DNA from 2 places in the Photorhabdus akhurstii genome. Region 2 is predicted to be linked to the other one. Evidence: predicted binding sites of a transcription regulator. Region 2 holds the regulator's gene; the other holds the start of a gene.

Region 1 (7,881 bases), 1.4 Mb from region 2:
TCCATCAGTTGCATAGGCTTTTCACCCTTATTCAGCCAATGCCGGGTTTTTATACCACTTGTATCGAGTAACTTTCTGATCGTCTGTAAGGTTTTAGGTAAATTTCCCTGAAAAGTTTTTCTTGAGTGTTGATCAATTAAATCGATAACTTCCTGATTTGTAACCAGTCGTGACGGAAGTAATCCTGATATACCTGCTATTTTCATTTACACATTCCTCTGGATAAATATTTTTAATATTCTATTTTTATGGTGTTTTAATAATTACATTGAATTTAATTTCTACTTGCACAGATTTTTATTTAAAAAATTAGGCACTCTATTTTCAGAAAACCTAAATAAAAATTCACATATTAGTGAGTTTTTTATAATGTTAATTTTCTCCATTGAAATAACTTGATGATTTATATTTCTATCATAATTTATATCTGATTCAAGGTATCGATACTATTTTTCATCCTTACATTTTAGATTTTTGTAAACTTTAAAATACATTTATTACTGTGCTGTTTTGTTTATATCAGTGATTATATTTTTATTAATTAAATATAATCAATTTTACCCATTGCGGCATGGCATGTGACACGTCGGCAAGAAAATGTTTTTCATTCTGATCCAACGAGGGAATACACTTTTGTTGTCAGCTATAAGTGCTAATCAGCACGTTTGTTGGTATTTCACGGTACTGAAATACCAGCCTGAATTGGCGTATGGTTAGCCAATCATTCACTATCGTTGTTCTCAAGGAGGTTTCGATGTTAGCTCAGTTGCCACACACTGCAATACAACTAGAAACCGACGTTAAGCGTAAGAAATCCCCACGTAAAACGGCTGCTTTTGATGTGAAACGTGCAGCAGAACAAGGTGATAAGAATTTCCAGTATTTTCTTAAAAGCGGAAAGTTGCCAGTTTCTAGGTGAGTTTAATGGTCTACGTATATATTTCTGACTTTATTTGAATGTCTTCTAATTAGGAGTCGTTTTTACACTGATTTTTATAATCATAAAATATGTGGCGATATAATTGATTATCTTGGTCGTGATGCTAAGAGTAATACATAAGAGTAAAACAATAGTACTATTTCACGTTCATTTAATTCTGGCCGCCTGCATTAAATTCCGCTTCGCAGAGTGAATGAATCGTTAGTGTGCGATTCATTCAGTTGTGATTCTTCGATATGTTGTGATTCTTCGATATATAGTGCTAACGACGTCATGTCGAAAGAGTATACCGGCTATTTCATGTATTCGATCTCGTTCACATACCACAACACTTTTCCAGTTGGTGTCTGAACGATTGCACTGTCTCCAACTTCTTTCTTCAATAAAGCTCGGGCCATTGGAGAATCGATTGATATGTAGTCTTTGCGACCAAAAATTTCGTCGTACCCGACAATACGAAAGCGTTTAATCTCGCCTTGATCATTTTCGATCTCGACCCATGCGCCAAAGAATATTCGTCCATCTTGTTGGGGAGAATAATCAACACACCGCAACTCTTCTAAGCTCTTGGTTAGATATCGGACTCTGCGATCAATCTCCCGTAGCCTCTTCTTGTTATATTGATAATCTGCGTTTTCACTCCGGTCACCGAGGCTTGCTGCCCAAGTGACTTTTTTAGTCACTTCTGGGCGCTCTTCACGCCAGAGATAATCCAATTCTTCCTTTAATTTGTTGTAGCCTTCGCGGGTTATCAGTTTAGTCTTCATTTTATGTTGATGTAGATACCGTAGTTAACCTCATAAATGTATAAAACAGCCCATTTTGGTAGATGTCAAATTAAGACTCGGTTTTTAGTCGTTAATCAATAAATCCCGGCTGTTTTGCAAGATTAACGTATTAGTTACATTCAGCTAGTCGTTGGTTGAATAAATTTATCACTGTTGATGGATTATCGGCTACATGGCAGCAAATATGACAGGCTCCCACTGCGATGAGTACGGGTTTAAAACGAGAGATAAGCGGTTAACAGACGGTTTCGAGTTAGCATTATCGGTAACAAGATTGCTTTACCTGTCCACTCATTATGATATTTGGCTCTAATATTTATAACGTTCATCATATAATTTATGGTTCTGTGTACTGAATAGTATGTATGCTGTGAATCTTGTTGGTGATGAGACAGGCTATTAAGGTTTAAGTGGAGAAAAAACAAGCGAAATTGTTTACTATAGTAACGAAAGGTGACGAAAAATCGACCGCTGAGTGGTTTCTTGCCCAAACGTTGGTGAGCTGAACATGATCGATCCAGATCCTCGTTAGTAAGGAATAGCCGAAAACCGTGGCGATGGTAAGAAGGTAATATGCAGCAAAAGGCAATTTTCGTTTAGTCTGCCTGATGAATTTAATCCAACTAATAAATGGATTTCTATCAATTTGCCGGTAGCCAGGGCGCTAATTGATAGGTTGGCGGATGGCGAAATAGCGGTAGAAATTCGATAGTTGACAGTGAATTACTTTGTTCTCGTTGTCAGTAATAAACCACTAAATTAATCATTATAATTAATAACAGTGTAAATAAGTCCTATTAGGAATAGTCTCAAAATACAGATATCTGGTTTCTATCTTTGGGTTAATCTCTTTCAAAATGATAAATTTATCAAAGCATGTAGTGTTTTTTGGAGTTTGATAATGCAAGTAGATAACAAGATCCTTGTGGTGGATGATGACATGCGTTTACGAACGTTATTAGAGCGTTATCTAACAGAACAAGGTTTTCAGGTACGTAGTGCCGCTAATGCGGAGCAGATGGACCGTTTACTGACACGGGAATCTGTTAGCTTAATCGTATTGGATTTAATGTTACCAGGAGAGGATGGACTTTCTGTTTGTCAAAGGCTGAGAAACCAAAGTAATCCGGTACCGATTATTATGGTGACGGCGAGGGGAGAAGAGGTAGATCGTATTGTTGGGTTGGAAATTGGCGCTGATGATTATATTCCGAAGCCATTTAATCCTCGTGAGTTATTGGCGCGTATCCGGGCGGTATTGCGTCGTCAGGCGAATAAGTTATTGGGTCTGCCGGTTGAGGATGATGCGATTATTAATTTTGGCAAGTTTAGCCTCAATTTGAGTACGCGGGAGATGTTTCAGGGAGATGAACATATTCAATTAACCAGTGGGGAATTTGCCGTATTGAAAGTACTGGTTTCTTATCCTGGCGTGCCACTGTCCCGTAATAAGCTGATGAGTTTAGCTCATGGTCGGGAATATAGCACGATGAAGCGATCTATTGATGTCTTGGTTTCACGTCTGCGCCGTGTGATTGAAGAAGATCCTACACATCCTCGTTATATCCAGACTATCTGGGGTCTGGGTTATGTCTTTGTGCCTGACGGAATTCGTGTATGAGATTATTGCGATTTTCCCCTCGCAGCACGTTTACCCATATTTTATTCCTGATTATGGCTATGCTGTTTATCAGTCTGGTAACCAGCTACTTGGTTGTTGTGAATTTCGTTATCATGCCAAGCTTGCAGCAATTCAATAAGGTATTAGCGTATGAAGTCCGTACCCTAATGGCTGAGAAGTTGAAGCTGGAAGATGGCTCTTTTCTGGTGATATCGCCGGTAGTTCGCCGGGAGATTTATCAAGAATTGGGTATTACGCTCTATTCTGAATCTGACGCGGAGATACAAGGTTTACGTTGGGCCAGACGTTATGATTTCTTGAGTGAGAAGATGGGCGAATACCTTGGCGGCAGTGCCGATCTTCGTCTGGAAATAAACACAGATAGCCCTATACTTTGGCTTAATTCCTATTTAGCCCCCGATATTTGGGTCAGGGTTCCTCTGACTGAGATCGAACAAAATCAATTCTCGCCTATTTTTCGCTATACACTGGCAATTCTATTACTGATATTTGGTTGTATCTGGCTCTATATCCGTTTTCAAAACCGGCCTTTACTGGAAATGGAGTATGCAGCCAGGCAAACAGGTAAAGGTATTATGATGCCGTCGGTGCGGGAAGCGGGTTCTCTGGAAGTTCGAGCAGCCATTCGCTCATTTAACCAAATGTCCGCCGGGATAAAGTTATTGGAAAGTGACCGTACGATATTAATTGCTGGCGTAAGCCATGATTTGCGTACTCCGCTGACACGTATTCGACTGGCAACAGAAATGATGAGCAAGGAAGATGCTTATCTGTCTGAATCGATCAATAAAGATATTGAAGAGTGTAACGCGATTATTGAGCAATTCATTGATTATCTCCGTACCGGGCAAGAGATGCCAATGGAGTTCTGCGAACTGAACGCTATTCTCAAAGAGGTTATTTCCGCAGAGAATGGCTATGAGCAAGATATTGAAAACCATCTCTCTCTTAACCCAATAACCGTTAACGCCAATCCGATTTCTATTAAACGAGCGTTGGCTAATATGTTGGTTAATGCCAATCGTTATGGTAACGGCTGGATTAAAGTGAGTAGTGGTCAGACAAATAAATTTGCCTGGTTTCAGGTAGAAGATAATGGAGCCGGCATTAAGCAGGAAGATTTGCCACGGTTATTTCAGCCATTCGTTCGCGGCGAAAGAGCGCGCAGCAGCAGTGGAACAGGGTTAGGTCTGGCGATTGTTCAGCGAATTATTGATGCTCATGATGGAAAAATTGAAATGGGCGCCAGCCCTAGAGGGGGATTATCTATCCGTGTCTGTATTCCTGTCGTGGAAGATAATTTTTAACGGCTTGATAATCATCTCCTATATTCGATTTTAACGGTGTGTGGAGATGACAGTTTTATGTCAGTCTCAGGTTAAGCGCCCATTGCGCTGTCATAAAAATGTCATAATTGAGACATTTTGCTGTAATTAAATTAACCTATTTTCCCTCCTGCACCTTATTTTGAATTTGACGAATAGATTTCTTTGTTGATTCTCAATATCCCATTAGGAGGGATTATGAAACTGATGCGTACCACCGTAGCCGGCATAATGGCAGCGACGTTTTCTTTGACAACCTTGTCTGTATTTGCTGCCACTAGCTTAACCGGGGCAGGTGCGACATTTCCCGCACCGGTGTATGCCAAGTGGGCGGATTCTTATCAAAAAGAGACAGGTAATCAAGTCAATTATCAAGGCATCGGTTCTTCCGGCGGCGTAAAACAAATTCAGGCAAATACCGTTGATTTCGGTGCTTCCGATGCCCCTTTATCCGATGAAAAGTTAGCTGCTGATGATCTGTTTCAGTTCCCGACAGTCATCGGTGGGGTGGTACTGGCGGTCAATATCCCAGGGCTTAAGGCCGGAGAATTGACGCTGGATGGTAAAACGGTGGCTGATATTTATTTAGGTAGAGTGAGAAAGTGGAATGATCCAGCAATTACTCAATTGAATCCGGGAGTCAAACTACCGGAGCAAGATATTGCTGTGATACGTCGTGCTGACGGTTCCGGTACCTCCTTTGTATTTACTAGCTACCTCTCTAAAGTGAATAAAGAGTGGCAAGAAAAAGTTGGCGCCGGTTCCACCGTAAGCTGGCCTATTGGTTTAGGCGGTAAAGGTAATGATGGGGTTGCCGCGTTTGTTCAGCGTCTGACGGGTTCCATTGGTTATGTTGAATATGCTTACGCGAAACAGAATCATTTGGCTTATACCAAACTGGTATCTGCTAACGGTAACGTGGTTAGCCCGACAGAAGAGAGTTTCAGTGCCGCAGCGAAGAAAGCGGAATGGCATAAAACCTTTGCTCAGGATTTAACAAACCAACAAGGTGAAAATGCCTGGCCGATGACTTCCACCACATTTGTTCTGGTTCATAAACAGCAAAAAGATGCAGTGAAAGGGGCAGAAGTATTGAAATTCTTTGATTGGGCTTATGAGAAAGGCAGTAAACAGGCAAAGGATCTGGATTATGCCACTCTGCCCAAAGAGGTGATTGAGCAAGTTCGCGCCGCTTGGAAAACCCAGATAAAAGATAGCAATGGTAAAGCCCTGTATTAAGTCGTGTTGATAGTGATTGTTTTAACTGTCGATTGTTTTGAATATCGATCGCTTTAAAGATCGATCGTTTTAAATATCGATTAAATTTGTCGTTTTAATTTCTCCCTCCATTTAAGGAGGGAGTTAACCCCGAATGAGAATAAGCTCTATGGCCGAACAAAAAACGGCAATGAAAGCACCCAGTAAAAATGGCGATATTATTTTCGGCGCACTGGTTAGGCTAGCTGCGCTGATAACTTTATTTTTGTTAGGAGGCATCATTATCTCGCTGATTATTGCCTCCTGGCCTAGTATTCAGCAGTTTGGCATCTCTTTCCTCTGGCAGAAAGCGTGGGATGCCCCGGCAGAGCAATTTGGCGCCTTAATACCGATTTACGGTACGTTGGTGACTTCGCTGATTGCGTTGATTATCGCCGTGCCTGTCAGTTTTGGGATTGCTCTGTTCCTAACGGAACTGGCGCCTAACTGGCTGAAACGTCCGCTCGGTATTGCCATTGAGTTACTGGCCGCCATCCCAAGTATTGTGTATGGCATGTGGGGGTTGTTTGTTTTTGCGCCGCTATTTGCCGCCTATTTCCAGCAGCCTGTCGGCAATCTCCTCGGCAGTATGCCGATTGTGGGGGAATTATTCTCCGGCCCTGCCTTTGGTATCGGTATTTTGGCCGCAGGCGTCATTCTCGCTATCATGATTATTCCTTATATCGCCTCGGTTATGCGTGATGTTTTCGAACAAACGCCGGTGATGATGAAAGAATCCGCTTATGGTATCGGTTGTACGACTTGGGAAGTGATCTGGCACATCGTGTTGCCTTACACCCGAAATGGGGTAATTGGCGGTGTCATGTTGGGCCTTGGTCGTGCGTTGGGGGAAACGATGGCGGTGACTTTTATCATCGGTAATACCTACCAGCTCGACAGTTTTTCACTGTTTATGCCCGGTAACAGCATCACTTCTGCGCTGGCGAACGAATTCGCGGAAGCAGAGTCTGGTTTGCATACCGCAGCATTGATGGAACTCGGTCTGATTCTATTTGTAATCACCTTCATTGTGCTGGCGCTGTCGAAATTGATGATTATGCGTCTGGCGAAGAATGAGGGGCGCTGATATGGCAACCATAGATAGACAAAAGCCTACTGATGTAGATGTACGTAGCCGTAAACAGGCATGGCGTCGTCAAAAAAATCGCTTCGCGCTACTGTTATCAATGGCGACCATGCTGTTTGGCCTGTTCTGGCTGGTGTGGATTCTGTTTTCGACCGTCACCAAAGGTTTCGACGGCATGTCATTGGCGTTGTTCACCGAAATGACGCCACCACCGAATACGGAAGGCGGCGGTTTGGCAAATGCCATTGTCGGCAGTGGATTATTGATCCTGTGGGCGACGGTTATCGGTACGCCTCTGGGGATCATGGCGGGTATCTATTTGGCGGAATATGGTCGCCGCTCATGGCTGGCAGAGGTGATCCGCTTTATAAACGATATTTTGCTGTCAGCCCCTTCTATTGTTGTCGGTTTATTCGTTTACACTGTCGTTGTAACGAAAATGCAGCACTTTTCAGGTTGGGCGGGGGTGATTGCTTTGGCGTTGTTACAGGTGCCGATTGTGATCAGAACCACGGAAAACATGTTAAAACTGGTTCCTGATAGCCTGCGCGAAGCCGCTTATGCCTTAGGCACACCAAAGTGGAAGATGATTTCAGCCATTACGTTGAAAGCGTCGGTATCCGGCATTATCACCGGTGTACTGCTGGCTATTGCCCGAATTGCCGGAGAGACGGCGCCATTGCTGTTCACCTCCCTTTCCAATCAGTTCTGGAGTACTGATCTAGGCCAGCCAATTGCGAACTTACCGGTCACCATCTTTAAATTTGCCATGAGTCCATTCTCAGAATGGCAGCAACTGGCGTGGGCCGGCGTATTATTGATCACCCTGTGTGTATTGCTGA
Region 2 (7,881 bases):
TTTTGGAATCTTATTTAAAACCTGCCAATCATAAAACCATCAGTGAAAAAAACTTGACTCTATTAATGCTTATGTAATCAGGGGGAATAAATAAGAATATGAATAGATTAGGTAAGCTGTTTTCTTAAAGAGACTGGCTTTAATAACGTTCTCAATCGGGAAATAGACTTGTTTATAAAATATTAAATAATTGCTCATCGGAAGTTGGCATAAAGATCCAAAAAAATGATTTAACAGAATGCGAATCTGGTTATTTACAATAGACCCTGTAAATACTTCAATTTAAGCCATGTCTCTTTTCATGCCTTTAATGTAATCTCATGCACAAATCAATTTGTGTTGTTATTTTTATAAACTATTTTTGCTCTCGGTTTACATTTAAATACCCACTTAATTGTTATCGCCTTTCTGGATGATTAATCTAACAAACCTTTTACTATCGATGATGAAAATAAGGCGTTATTAGAGAAAATCAATCAATAGACAATACGCTACCTGAAATTTTATATGATGGAAAAAACTTTATTTTTAAAAGGGGTTGTCAACGGCTTATGAGTTATTAAGGTTAAACCTGTTAAACCTGTTAAACCTGTTAAACCTGTTAAACCTGTTAAACCTGTTAAACCTGTTAAACCTGTTAAACCTGTTAAACCTGTTAAACCTGTTAAACCTGTTAAACCTGTTAAACCTGTTAAACCTGTTAAACCTGTTAAACCTGTTAAACCTGTTAAACCTGTTAAACCTGTTAAACCTGTTAAACCTGTTAAACCTGTTAAACCTGTTAAACCTGTTAAACCTGTTAAACCTGTTAAACCTGTTAAACCTGTTAAACCTGTTAAACCCATCGTTTTTAACAAAACCTGCGGACTGCTCTCTCCTGAATGTTAATTATGAGTAAAACGCGCTTTTAACATCAGGGGAAGAGGGATAACAAACAGCTCGAAGAATTATCATTTCGTTGGACGTTCTTGTTTCTTGATGTATGTTGGCGAGAGTAAGCCACGCAATATATTCAAAACCAGCAAGGTAATGCCTTGCCGAAATTTCTTTCCCGCCTTTATGCTGGCGGGAGTATCCTTTTCAAGGAAAAAATGGCGGAAATCAATTCACTTTAGGAATACTTTTTATTGTTTCCCGCTATTGTTTACCATAACGAAACTCAGGGGAGAGTTTACTTATCCCAAGCCCATTAATTTTTTTAACTTTGATCTGCACGGGTATCCGTTCTTTCATGGCTTCAATGTGGCTGATAACACCGATGGTTTTACCGGAAGCATTTAAATGATCCAGCGCGTCAAGCGCAATATCAAGGGTTTCTTGATCAAGTGTGCCAAAGCCTTCATCCAGGAATAGTGAATCAATACTGGTTTTATTGCTGACTAAATCAGATAGCGCTAAAGCCAAGGCGAGGCTAACCAGAAAACTTTCGCCGCCAGAAAGCGTTTTGGTATCACGAATAGCATCGGCTTGCCAGGTATCAACCACTTGTAGTTCAAGACCATCACTGTTTTTACGTTGCAAATCGTAGCGTCCATGCAATTTTTTCAGCCGTTGATTGGCGAGATGAACCAAATGATCCAGTGTTAATCCTTGAGCAAAACGACGGAATTTAGCGCCATCAGCCGAACCAATCAGGTTATTAAGATAACTCCAGTCATCATAATTTTGTTGGCAATGACTGATCTCTTCCAATAAGGATTTTTGCTGTTGACGGCGTGTTGCATCATTACCAAGCAGGTTTTTCAGCTCTCCTTGTTGTAAGGTGTTTCTTTTTAGCTCATCAATAAGGCTTTCCAACTGTTCGGTCAGTTGTGATTTTGTATATTGATCAAGTAATTCAGGGCGATTTTTCCGATGTTGTTGCAGGGCCTCTATCGCTTTCTGGCATAGGGCGTTGGCTTGTATCTGCTGTTGTTCAAGCTGTTCTTTGAGTTGTCGTAATTCCTTACGTTGTTCTTGCGATAACAGTGCCGCTTCAAGGGCATGTTGATCGGTAAATGAGCTTTTAGCTAACGCGACATTAAGGTTCTGTTCTGCCTGCTGTTTTTGTTGTTCAGATTGGCGACAGTTTTTTTCTGTCTCATGAATGGCGCCGGTTAGTTGGTTGATGCTGGATTGCGCTTGTTGCAGATGTGACAATGCTTGTTTGTGCATTTCCTCCAGCTTTTGAGATTGTTGTTGTAATGCTTGAGTGATTTCTGTAACAGATTGTTCACCAAATAGCTTTTTGCGTTGTTGTTGTGTCTCTGCGAGTTGTTGTTTCTGCTGTTGTGCTGTTTGATTAAGCTCGTTTAAACGGGATACATATTCTTCTTTCTGTTTATGCAATGATTCAATCTGATTTTGGATAACCGCTTCTTCTTTTTGGATCTGTTGCCAGTTTTCATGACAGTTTTGATATGCCTGCCACTCTTTTCTACGTTGTTGCAGCCAGTTTTCACTTTCATTCAACATTGGCAGTGATAAATCATATTGCTGTAATTCTGATGTCATTTTTTCGATGGCATCCGTCAGCTTACGCTGCTGCTGTTGTATCTCTGGTTGCAGTTCAGATAAGTGTTTTTTCAGTGCATTGTATTGATGCTTACTCAGTTCAATATTTCGCTCAATTTCTTTAACGTGTTCTTGATGAGCGGCCACTGTTTTTTCTGTTTTCTGGTACGTTTTTTCTGCTAGTTCAAGTTCGGTTAATTGGGTTTGGCAAAGCTGATGAGCAGATTGGTTTTGTTGCACAAATAGTTCGAGAGCGGGTTTATCTGAAAGAGAAATGTCGATCTGTAATGTTGCGCAAGTTTCCTGCCATTGTTGAGTTAATATATTCAATCGTGGTTCAGCATCAGCAATTTCTTGCAAAATATGGTCGTATTGTTGCTGTTGGAACTCTTTTTTATTGACCAATGATATTTGGGTGGCTTGTAACTCGTCGAATTGCAGACGTAAATCTTTTAACCGTTGTTCTGATTTTGGCAGTTCAATATTTTGATAAGCTTGAATGGCAGGATGATGTTCAGAACCGCACAGTGGGCAAGGAGAGCCTTCCTTGAGTTGTGTCCGTTCTTTTTCCAGACTGACAATCTTTTGTTCTAACTGAATACGTTGAGTCAGATCGGCTAAATGCTGCTGTTTGTCTGAGAGTTGTTTATCAATGGTTTCAATTTGAACAGGAAGTTCCTTTAATAACTTTTCCGGTTGTTGTAAGCGAATATGGTGACTGGCAATAGCGGCTTGTAATTGCAAGATTTGCGGCGATAGGATTTCTAGTTTATGTTGCAGCGGTAGCTGTTCCTGATATTGAGTTAATTGTTTTTTTAATTTCTCCGGCGAATATTGTTTTTGCAGAGTAAAAAATTGTTGCTTAGCTTGTTCAAATGCCAGTTCCAGCGGTTGGTTATTTTCAATCTGTTGTTTTAAATCTTCTCCTTGTTTGTTCAGATTATCGTTAAGTTGCGCGATTTCGGCGGTGAGTTCGCCAATTCTTTGCGTTTGGTGATCAATTTGTTGCTGCTGTTCTTGCCGCCAAGAGAATTGATGTTGCCAAAAAGCCAGCTTTTCACCGAAATGTTGATGATAAGGTTGTTGTTCGAAATAGTTTTCCAGTTGTTTTCTTTGATTGGTGAATGATAGGGCGCGCTGATTTGCGGTGTCATATTGCTGACAGCGGTTTTCAAGTACGGTTTTCTGTTCGTTGATTTGTTGCTGAGTAAGATTGAGTTCTTTAATCTGCACCGCAATTTGATGATCTAATGGAATCACCTGTTCTGTTATCAGCTTTTCTTGTTGTTGCCGGTGTTGTTGGTGTGCGGCTCTGGCAGAATCTGCATGAGTCACGTTTTGCTGTATCGGCGTGAGCGTCTGTTGTTGTTGATGAAGTTGCTGATGCATCTCTTTCAACTGTTTGCTGATTCTCTGATGTTCATATTGCGTTCGGTTTTGATCATCCAGCAATGGGCGCAATGTTTCTGCCGGTTCACTGCTAGCCAGTTTTTGCAGTTGCGGCTCTGCATGAGTAAGCGCCTTTTCTGCCTGTTGTAAGGAAGCGTTATTTTCAGTAACAAGTCGCTCAAGTTTTTCTTCACGTGTCAGCCATTGTGCCGAATGTTGCACTGTTTTTATCTGCTGATTGAGTTGTGATTCAGCATGAGTGAGTTGTTGCTGTTGTTCTAGATATTGTTGATATTGTTCTGCTGTTAACAAATCAATGGCGGATGCTTTGGCTTGCAGAATATCCAGCTCTGATTGTGCTTGTTTATGTTGTTGGTAAATTTGTTGGGATAGAATGCCGTAAATTTCAGTGCCGGTTAACTCTTCCAATAAATCAGCCCGTTCGTTTGGTTTGGCATTGAGGAAAGCGGCGAAGTCCCCTTGGGATAACAACATGGATTTGGTGAAACGGTCGTAATCTAATCCAGTTATTTCAATGATTTTCTCTTTCGTATCTTGGGGCTTATCTGCCAGAATTTTACCGCTGTGACTGAGTGCGAGCTCCGCTTTAGGGGATTGCAGATTGCCATTTGGTTGATTACGTGCTCGCCGTTGGCTCCAGAAAGCACGGTAAGCGACACCTTTCACTTCAAACTCAACTTCGGCTAGTGATTCTGCGGTGTGTCGGGTCATCAGCTCATTTTGTGAGGTAGAAATCGTCAAGCGTGGGGTTTCGTGATAAAGCGCAAGGCAGATCGCATCTAATAAGGTAGTTTTACCCGCACCGGTCGGGCCGGTTATGGCGAACAGACCACTGCTGGCAAACGGCTCTGCTGTGAAATCAATTTTCCATTCACCTTGTAATGAATTAATGTTCTTTAGCCGTAGACTCAAAATTTTCATGCCTGCTCCTCCTTGTTTTTAGCCTGATAGATATCGTTCAGTGTTTGTTCGAAAAGAGTGGTCAGACGTTTTTTATGTTCTTCATTTTCGAGTGCTGATTGGGCAAGCCGTCGAGCAAAAACTTCGTTGACGCTAAGTTCTGTCAGGGTTTCTCGGTTTTCTTGCGCTAGCTTATTTTGCTGCTGTGTTTTACTGCGCCGTAGCAGAATGACTTCGACTGGAAGTTCTGCAACCATTGATTGAACCCTTTTTTGGATATCATGGAGGTAATCTTGGGTGGCAACTTCAATATCCAGCCAGACAGGCTGCTCTCCTTGATGGTCATTAAAAGTTTGTAATTGTTGCTCAATCTGTTGTAGGTCGCCCTTGATAAGCTGCATAGGCTGATATTGTGGAATGGGTAAAAGCTTAATAGATTCCAGTTTGTCTTGGGTAAATTCCACCAAACAGACACTTTTCTCTTGCCCGACTTCATCGAAACTAAGAGGAATAGGGGAGCCGCTGTAGCGAATATGTTCAGATTTAGCCACGATTTGTGGCCGGTGAATATGCCCAAGCGCAATATAGTCTACCGGCGGAAACGCTTGTGCCGGGAAGGCGTCCAATGTACCGATATAAATATCCCGCACTGAATCTGTAACCGTGGCGCCAACGGTCGTTAGGTGTCCGGTAGCAATGATAGGTAAAGGCAAATTCAATTCATCACGTAATTCACACGCTTGCTGATAGAGTCGATGATAGTGTTCTGCAATGGCTTCTTGTAATGCGAGTTGTTTTTGTTCTCCTGATTGACCGGACTGGCTGATCATAATATCTCTTGGCCGCAGAAAAGGGATTGTACAAAGAATCGCACCGGCATTGCCTTGTTTGGTGGTGAGGACTTTTATCTGTTTTTGTGGATCTTTTTCTGCGTGAGCGATAACGGTGGTATTCAGGCAGGAAAGGAGTTCTTTTGATTCATTTAATGTTGCGACTGAATCATGGTTACCACCAAGGATAATTAACTGACAACCGGTAGGCTGTAGTTCAACGATAAAGCGATTATATAGCTCGCGGGCGTAGCTAGGCGGTGAGCCGGTATCAAATACATCTCCGGCAACAATTAATGCATCGGCCTGGTAGTTTTCGATCTGTTTAATCAGCCAGCGCAGAAAATGTTGATGTTCAGCAGCCCGGCTTTTTGTAAAAAAATATTGGCCGAGATGCCAGTCTGAAGTGTGAATAATACGCATAGTTTCGCCGTCATTGGTTAAAGTGAAGCATGATTATAATCGCTGTATTCTGAATGTCGCTTTTAAATCCGATCTCTTGAATATATCTCCGAGCGGCTTCGCATTCATTATGAAATATGACAATTGTTAAATTAATTATTGCGAAATAGATTGCAGATAGCGGATAACCAAGGCAGGATTTCATAAATTTGTCATAAAACTGACGCATAATGCTTTTTCAAATTAGGCTGTTATCAGGTGCGCCGTAAAACCTCGTTCTTTAGGGCGTAGTGGATGTCAACTCAATATATTAACGGGATTAATCATGGCAAGACGCATTCTGGTAGTTGAAGATGAAGCTCCGATTCGTGAGATGGTCTGTTTTGTTCTGGAAAAAAACGGGTATCAGCCGGTAGAAGCAGAGGATTTTGATTCTGCGTTGGCATGTTTATCTGAGCCATATCCTGATTTAGTGTTATTGGATTGGATGCTTCCCGGCGGCTCTGGCTTGCAGATAATTAAACAGATGAAACGGAATAATAATATCCGTGATATTCCGGTGATGATGCTGACTGCCCGCGGTGAAGAGGAAGATCGGGTGCGTGGCCTCGAAGTTGGGGCGGATGACTATATCACCAAGCCTTTTTCTCCTAAAGAGCTGGTTGCTAGAGTTAAAGCGGTATTACGGCGTATTTCACCGATGGTCATGGAAGATATTATCGAAATGAATGGCTTGGTTTTGGATTCAACCTCCCATCGGGTGACCAGCCAGGATAAAGCACTGGATATGGGGCCGACGGAATTTAAATTATTGCACTTCTTTATGACTCACCCTGAACGGGTCTATAGCCGTGAACAGTTGCTTAATTATGTTTGGGGAGCAAACGTTTACGTTGAAGATAGAACTGTTGATGTCCATATCCGCCGTTTACGTAAAGTATTAGAGATTGGCGGCCATGATAAAATGGTGCAGACCGTTCGTGGTACGGGTTACCGTTTTTCTACCCGTTACTAAATCCACGCACCGGAGAATCTAATGTGTTAGAACGTTTATCCTGGAAGAAGCTGGTTTCAGAACTGTTTCTCTTTTGTTTGCCTGCGTTAATTTTGTCGATATTTATTGGTCACTTATCCTGGTGTTTATTTGTTTCGGTGTTTTTGGTGTTGATGTGGCATGGTTATAACTTGCTAAAACTGTCGAACTGGCTATGGCTGGATCGCAGTATGTTGCCGCCGTCGGGGAGAGGAGGGTGGGAGCCAATTTTCTATGGTATTCACCAGATGCAGCAACGGAATCGAAAACGGCGTCGTGAGCTGGCATTGTTGATCAAACGGTTTCGTAGCGGGGCGGAATCATTGCCCGATGCCATTGTGATGATGACAACAGAAGGTAATATTTTCTGGTGTAACCGCCTGGCGCAACATTTACTCGGTTTTCGTTGGCCTGAAGATAATGGACAGCATATTTTTAATTTACTCCGCTACCCTGATTTTAGCCGATATATCCTTTCCAGAGATTTTTCACGTCCTTTATCCATTGAATTAAATAATGGTTTCACGGTTGAGTTCCGGGTGATGCCTTATACTGAGGGACAGTTCTTGATGGTTGCCCGAGATGTGACTCAGAAGCGAACATTGGAAAATGCCCGTCGTGACTTTTTTGCCAATGTCAGTCATGAAATGCGTACCCCTTTAACCGTTTTGCAGGGTTATTTGGAAATGATGCAGGATCAGGCAGAGGATAATCCGCTAAGTAAGAAAGCGTTGAATACAATGCAGGAGCAAACCCGGAGGCTGGACAGTTTGGTGAAACAATTGTTGCAATTGTCTAAAATTGAAGTCGCTC

The links. Region 2 encodes PhoB, which activates phosphate uptake and scavenging genes when phosphate is short. Its sites were predicted from a motif close to CTGTCATAAAACTGNCNNAT; they were not measured.
Region 1: a site for PhoB is predicted at 4,765-4,784, ahead of pstS (phosphate ABC transporter substrate-binding protein PstS). Genes of this name have one in related genera too.

What each region holds. Positions count from the first base shown of each region.
Region 1 covers NZ_CP020335.1:199,605-207,485, forward strand. The annotation lists gene B0X70_RS00885 (3-oxoacyl-[acyl-carrier-protein] synthase III C-terminal domain-containing protein) at 1-206, opposite strand, end outside; gene B0X70_RS00890 (hypothetical protein) at 755-919, shown strand; gene greB (transcription elongation factor GreB) at 1,234-1,707, opposite strand; gene ompR (osmolarity response regulator transcription factor OmpR) at 2,630-3,349, shown strand; gene envZ (two-component system sensor histidine kinase EnvZ) at 3,346-4,677, shown strand; gene pstS (phosphate ABC transporter substrate-binding protein PstS) at 4,894-5,934, shown strand; gene pstC (phosphate ABC transporter permease PstC) at 6,083-7,039, shown strand; gene pstA (phosphate ABC transporter permease PstA) at 7,041-7,881, shown strand, end outside.
Region 2 covers NZ_CP020335.1:4,498,700-4,506,580, reverse strand. The annotation lists gene B0X70_RS25380 (hypothetical protein) at 504-845, opposite strand; gene B0X70_RS19320 (AAA family ATPase) at 1,138-4,824, opposite strand; gene sbcD (exonuclease subunit SbcD) at 4,821-6,056, opposite strand; gene phoB (phosphate regulon transcriptional regulator PhoB) at 6,361-7,050, shown strand; gene phoR (phosphate regulon sensor histidine kinase PhoR) at 7,074-7,881, shown strand, end outside.